One region of the Micromonospora sp. 4G55 genome, then DNA from elsewhere that is predicted to be linked to it. Evidence: predicted binding sites of a transcription regulator. Region 1 holds the regulator's gene; the other holds the start of a gene.
What was found. The regulator HrcA, encoded in region 1, represses chaperone genes, less so after heat shock. The targets are predictions, from matches to a motif close to GGTTNGCACNCTCNNNNNGAGNGTGCNAACC.

Region 1 (3,403 bases):
CGACCTGCTGCCCTGACGACGCGCGGCCCGGCCGGCCCGGGTGGGCCGGCCGGGACCGGTCACTTCTTGAAGGCGTAGCTCGCCGGGTAGCGGTAGACGACGCCCTCGGTGGCCTTCACCCCGCCGATGATGCCGAAGATGATCGGCACCAGCGCGGTCAGGATCGGGATGAAGAAGAGCACCCCGCAGGTGACGATGGCCAGGACGAAGCCGATGACGTTGGCGATCGCCCAGGTGATCTGGAAGTTCAGCGAGGCCGTGGCGTGCGCCCGCACGGTCGGGGACTGCTGGCCCTTGGCGGAGAGCGCGATCAGCGGCGCCACCCAGCCGAGCAGGCTGCCGCCGACGATCACGCCGACCGGGCCGCCGAAGTGCGCGATCAGCGACCAGTTCTTGTCGTCGTCGGTGGCGTAGCCGCCGCCCGGGGCGCCGTACCCGGGAGCGCCGTACCCGCCGGCGGTCGGATAGCCGACGCCCGGCGTGGAGTAACCACCCGGCGCGGAGTAGCCGCCCGGCGGTGGGTAGCCGCCCGACGGCGGTTGGTCACCGGTGGGTGGCGGATAGCCACCGGGCGGGGGATAGCCGCCCGCCCCGGGTGCCCCGGACAGTGGTGCGGTGGGCGGCTCGTACGACGAGCCGGACGGGGCGGTCGGGTCCGGGCGGTCGCCGGGGTCCCCCGCTCCGGGAGGGCGAGGTGGTTCAGTCATGGACGTCACGGTAGGGGTTGCCGGCAAGCCCTCACCAGAGCGACACCGCCCCGGATGTCCGGATGATCGGCCCTGGCGCGCCGTCCGGGTGGCGGGGCGCACCCGTGGTCCGTCGCTGATCATCGCGTCAGCGGGGACGCCGACGTAGACTGGCACTCGCTACAGTCGAGTGCCAGTGCGCTCGCCCGGGGCGCCTCAGTCGCTCCGGGCCGACCTGCGTCAGGAGGTGGGGAGATGGGTCTCGACGACCGCAAGCTCGCCGTGCTGCGCGCGATCGTCGAGGACTACGTCGCCACGCAGGAGCCGGTCGGCAGCAAGGCCCTGGTGGAGCGGCACCAGCTCGGCGTCTCGCCGGCCACGGTCCGCAACGACATGGCCGTGCTGGAGGAGGAGGGCTACATCCGGCAGCCGCACACCAGTGCCGGCCGGGTGCCCACCGACCGTGGCTACCGCCTCTTCGTCGACCGGCTGTCCCGGGTCAAGCCGCTGAGCCCGGCCGAGCGCCGGGCGATCGAGCGCTTCCTGGTCGGCGCGGTCGACCTGGACGACGTGGTGCACCGCACCGTGCGGCTGCTGGCCCAGCTGACCCGGCAGGTCGCCGTGGTGCAGTACCCGTCGCTGGCCCGCTCCTCGGTGCGCCACCTGGAGCTGGTGCCGATCTCCACCACCCGGCTGATGCTGGTCATGATCGCCGACACCGGCCGGGTCGAGCAGCGGCTGGTGGAGCTGCCCGCCCCGATCCCCGCCGACCACGTCACCGACCTGCGCCGGCTGGTCAACGAGAAGCTGGTCGGCAGCCGGCTGTCGGAGACCCCGCCGCTGGTCCAGGCGTTGGTCGACGAGTCCGCGCCGCACCTGCGCGGGGCGATGACCACGCTCTCCACGGTGCTGCTGGAGACACTGGTCGAACGGCACGAGGAGCGCATCGCGCTCGCCGGCACCGCGAACCTCACCCGGGGCGGCCTGCTCGACTTCCAGGGCTCGCTGCGCCCGATCCTTGAAGCCCTCGAGGAGGAGGTCGTGCTGCTCAAGCTCATCGGGGAGGCCGAGCCGAGCACCACCCGGGTGCTGATCGGCGACGAGAACGAGATCGACAACCTGCGGGCCGCCTCGGTGGTCAGCACCGGGTACGGCCCGGGCGCGACCATCGTCGGCGGTCTGGGCGTTCTCGGGCCCACCCGGATGGACTACCCCGGCACCATCGCCACGGTGAGGGCCGTGGCACGCTACGTGGGCGAGCTGCTGGCCCAGAACTGATCCAGGGCAGGGGCCGGCACCCGGCCCCGGCCGACGACCGGCAACGCGAGACGAACATGAGGACACCGAACGCAGTGGCCAGGGACTACTACGGCATTCTCGGCGTGACCCGGGAAGCCTCCGACGACGAGATCAAGCGCGCCTACCGCAAGCTGGCGCGGCAGTTCCACCCGGACGTCAATCCGGACCCGGAGGCCCAGGAGAAGTTCAAGGACATCAACGCCGCGTACGAGGTTCTCTCGGACGACCGGAAACGGCAGATCGTCGACCTGGGTGGCGACCCGCTCGCCCCGGGTGGCGGCGGCGCGGGGCCGGGCGGTCCCGGCGGCGCGGGCCCGTTCGTCGGGTTCCAGGACATCATGGACGCGTTCTTCGGCGGCGTACGCGGGCATCCACCTGGCCGGTTCGGTCAGCAACGCCGAGGTCTACCACAACACCGTGGTGATGGAGGCGAAGAGCTGGGCCCCCGCGGGCATCCGCTTGCAGAAGTTCTTCGGTGGCTTGTCCAACATCGTCCTGCGGAACAACCTGATCGTCTCGGGCGGGACCAACCTCGTGCTCGCCGACGACTTCTCGACGGCCGACGTCCTGCTGCAGGGCAACAACTTCTTCGCCGAATCGGGAGCCTGGGCCGTTTCGTGGGCCGGGGCGTCCTACGCCAACCTGGACGACTGGCGCGCGGCGACCGGGCAGGAACGCCTCGGGGCGAGCGTCGTCGGATCGAGCGCAGACCCGCGTTTCGGCAGGGCCGATCGCGCCGGCTCACCGGCGCAACGGGCGAAAGCGCTCACGCCGCGCCGCGATTCGCCGCTGGCCGGTCGCGCCCTCCGCCTCCGGTCGCTCTTCGATGTCGATCCGGGACCGGTGGACTTCCTCGGCCGGCCGCTGGTCGGGGCCGGCACCGTCGGAGCCATCCAGCCCGCCACCTGAGCGACGGTCCGGCTCGGCCCCTTGTGGTCGTCGCAGGTTGAGGTCGCCGGGAGCCCGTGGCAGGCTCACGCCCCATGATCGATGACTTCGCGAAGACGTATCTGCACGGCGATCTGCGGGAGATTCGCGAGGCGATCCTCTGGAAGCTCGACGGGCTCGGCGAGTACGACATCCGCCGCCCCCTGACCGCGCCCGGCACCAATCTTCTCGGCCTGGTCAAGCACCTGTCGTTCTGGGAGGCCACGTACTTCGGCGAGGTCTTCGGGCGGCCGTTTCCCGAACCCCTGGGCCGCTGGGACGACGCCGAGGCGCGTGGCGGCGACATGTGGGCGACCGAGCACGAGACGCGCGAGGAAATCATCGACCGTTACCGCCGCGTGTGGCAGCACTCGGACGCGACGATCAGCGCCCTGGCCATCGATTCACCCGGCTACGTGCCCTGGTGGCCGTGCCCACAGGTCACGCTGTTCACCATCCTGGTCCACCTGCTCACCGAGACGAGCCGCCAC
Region 2 (3,403 bases), on a different contig from region 1:
CCTGATAATGCCATTCGCCCGCATGGGTGATGGCCGCCCCCTACCGTTTCGGTAGAGGAGGCGACCCATGACCACGGACGACGAACAGACCGACGAGCCGTTGCCCCGTACCTGGGTACCGGTCGGCGACCCGCCCATCGCGGTGCCGTTCGACCGGCGGGACTACGGCGACGCGGAGCAACTCGCCGAGATGACCGGCGTCGACGAGCCGGAGGCCGAGGACCTGGTGACCGTGGTGGACGAACCGGTCGCCATCCGACCGCCGTACGACCGGGCGCAGAAGCGGCGTAACCAGCGCAGCCTGCCCTGAGGAGACGGAAAGGGGCGGACCGCTCGCGCGGCCCGCCCCTTTCGGCGTTGGTGGAGCTGGACTCAGAAGTCCATGTCCCCGCCACCCGGGCCAGCCGGGGCGGCCGGGGTCTTCTCCGGCTTGTCCGCCACGACGGCCTCGGTGGTGAGGAAGAGCGCCGCGATCGACGCGGCGTTCTGCAGCGCCGACCGGGTCACCTTGGCCGGGTCGATGATGCCCGCGGCCAGCAGGTCGACGTACTCGCCGTTGGCGGCGTTGAGGCCGTGGCCCGGCTCCAGGTTGCGGACGTGCTCGACGACCACGCCACCCTCGAGACCGGCGTTGACGGCGATCTGCCGCAGCGGGGCGTCCAGCGCGATCTTGACGATCTGCGCGCCGGTCGCCTCGTCGCCGGTCAGGTCCAGCTTGTCGAAGGCGGTCTTGCCGGCCTGCACCAGCGCGACGCCACCACCCGGGACGATGCCCTCCTCGACGGCGGCCTTCGCGTTGCGAACGGCGTCCTCGATGCGGTGCTTGCGCTCCTTGAGCTCGACCTCGGTGGCCGCGCCGACCTTGATGACCGCAACGCCGCCGGCCAGCTTGGCCAGCCGCTCCTGCAGCTTCTCCCGGTCGTAGTCGGAGTCGCTCTTGTCGATCTCGGCCCGGATCTGGTTGACCCGGCCCTGGATCTGCTCGGCGTCACCGGCACCGTCGACGATGGTGGTCTCGTCCTTGGTCACCACGACCTTGCGGGCGCGGCCCAGCATGTCGAGGCTGGCGGCGTCGAGCTTGAGGCCGACCTCCTCGCTGATGACCTGGCCACCGGCGAGGATGGCGATGTCGGTCAGCATGGCCTTGCGGCGGTCACCGAAGCCCGGCGCCTTGACGGCGACCGACTTGAAGGTGCCCCGGACCTTGTTGACCACCAGGGTGGCCAGGGCCTCGCCCTCCAGGTCCTCGGCGATGATCAGCAGCGGCTTGCCCGACTGCATGACCTTCTCCAGGATCGGGAGCAGGTCCTTCACCGACGAGATCTTGCTGTTGGCGATCAGGATGTACGGGTCGTCGAAGACGGCCTCCATACGCTCCGGGTCGGTCATGAAGTACGCGGAGATGTACCCCTTGTCGAAGCGCATGCCCTCGGTGAGCTCAAGCTCCAGGCCGAAGGTGTTGCTCTCCTCGACGGTGATGACGCCTTCCTTGCCGACCTTGTCCATCGCCTCGGCGATGATCTCGCCGACGGTGTTGTCACCGGCGGAGATGGAGGCGGTGGAGGCGATCTGCTCCTTGGTCTCGACGTCCTTGGCGAGCTTGAGCAGCTCCTCCGAGACGCTGGCCACGGCGGCCTCGATGCCCCGCTTCAGGGCGATCGGGTTGGCGCCGGCGGCCACGTTGCGCAGGCCCTCGCGGACCAGGGCCTGGGCCAGGACGGTCGCCGTCGTCGTGCCGTCACCGGCGACGTCGTCGGTCTTCTTGGCGACCTCCTTGACCAGCTCGGCGCCGATCTTCTCGTAGGGGTCCTCGAGCTCGATCTCCTTGGCGATGCTCACACCATCGTTGGTGATGGTGGGGGCACCCCACTTCTTCTCGAGCACGACGTTGCGGCCCTTGGGGCCGAGCGTCACCTTCACGGCGTCGGCGAGCTGGTTCATGCCCCGCTCGAGGCCGCGGCGCGCCTCTTCGTCGAACGCGATCATCTTGGCCATACGGCGTTGTCCTCCTGGACACTCACGGGCCACCCGAGTGTTTGTGCCCCGGATGGGCCGCCTGGTGTACGCACCTTGGGACGTCGCCACCTGGCGACGACGACGTCCTTCGGCCGGGCCGGATAGCCCGCGACGACCGGCCATGTGCCGCACCGGCGTCTTGGAACGCCGCTGCGACCGTGGCCCTACCGCCCCGACCATTGGCACTCACCATACGCGAGTGCCAATGACTTGTTTAGCACTCTCCCCTGCCGAGTGCAAGCAGACTCGGGCCGATCAGCCGAGTTCCGCCGCCAGTCGCGCGGCGTTCACCGGCCCCTCGTGGACCCGCTGCTCGGCGTACGTCACGATCAGCCCGACCAGCTGGACCAGGTAGACCGGGACGACCAGCACGGCGGTCACCGCCACCACCACGACGGCGCCCACCGCGGTGCCCGGCGCGGCGAACGGGTCGGTGCCCAGCGGCGCCGTGCCGACGGCCTCCAGCACCGCGCCGACCACGGTCCCGGCGACGACCGCCGCCGCCACCAGCGCGACCCGGGCCGCCACCATGCCGAGGCGGCTGCGGAAGAGGTGGAACGAGCGCCCGATCGGGTTCTGCCGCTCGAAGAGGTAGACCGGGCCGGCCAGGGCGAGCGCGAAGGCGAGGTAGACGCCGGGTATCACGCAGAAGCAGAAACCGACCGTGACGAGCAGACCGACCAGCAGGGTCCAGCCGTACAGCCCCGGCGCCCGGCGCAGGCCGTAGCGCAGCGCATCGCCGAGGTCGCGGGCTCGCCGGCCGCCTGCCGGGTGACCACCCAGGTACCGGCCGCCCAGCCCACGCTCTGGACCAGGTAGAGGAGCAGGGCGGCGACCAGCGTCGCGCCGCCGAAGGTGAGGAAGTCACCCAGGTAGCCCGGGGGCAGCGAGCCGTCGGCCGGCACCTGCGCGGACGGCTCCAGCCCGAGGGAGATGATCGAGAGCACCGCGGCGGGGAGCGCCTGGGTGAGCAGCATGATCGGCACCAGCGTTCGCCAGCCCCGACGCAGCGCGCCGGCGCACCGGGTGAACCAGCCGTCGACGCCGGCGTGCGGCGGGTTCACCAACGGGTCGGCCGGGTCCCAGCCGCCGGCGGCCGGCCAGCCGTACGGGAGGTGGCCGGCGTACGGCGGGTAACCCGGCGGGTAACCGGCGTACGGGTCGGCACCGGGCGGGTAGCCGCCGGTGGGCGGGAAGACCCAACCCTGGTACGGGCCGGCGGGCCCGACCGGGCCGCCCGGCGCGGGCGGGTCCACGGGATCGGGTCCGGGCGGACCCGACGGGGACTGGTCGGACATGAGCACTCCTCAGCGACGGCTGGATCGGCCCACGATCTTCCCTGGCGCCCGCTCGCGCCGCTGCCCCTGGGGGCGGCCGACGAGCGGAA

Region 2: a site for HrcA is predicted at 2,194-2,224, ahead of groL (chaperonin GroEL). Genes of this name have one in related genera too.

What each region holds. Positions count from the first base shown of each region.
Region 1 covers NZ_JAEVHN010000503.1:39-3,441, forward strand. Annotated here, with positions in the region: gene JNW89_RS28380 (DUF4870 domain-containing protein) at 60-707, opposite strand; gene hrcA (heat-inducible transcriptional repressor HrcA) at 942-1,964, shown strand; partial or broken gene JNW89_RS28390 (DnaJ domain-containing protein) at 2,039-2,353, shown strand; gene JNW89_RS28395 (hypothetical protein) at 2,403-2,894, shown strand; gene JNW89_RS28400 (DinB family protein) at 2,969-3,403, shown strand, end outside.
Region 2 covers NZ_JAEVHN010000171.1:1,617-5,019, forward strand. Annotated here, with positions in the region: gene JNW89_RS16115 (hypothetical protein) at 68-310, shown strand; gene groL (chaperonin GroEL) at 373-1,995, opposite strand; gene JNW89_RS16125 (hypothetical protein) at 2,272-2,661, opposite strand; gene JNW89_RS16130 (hypothetical protein) at 2,658-3,314, opposite strand.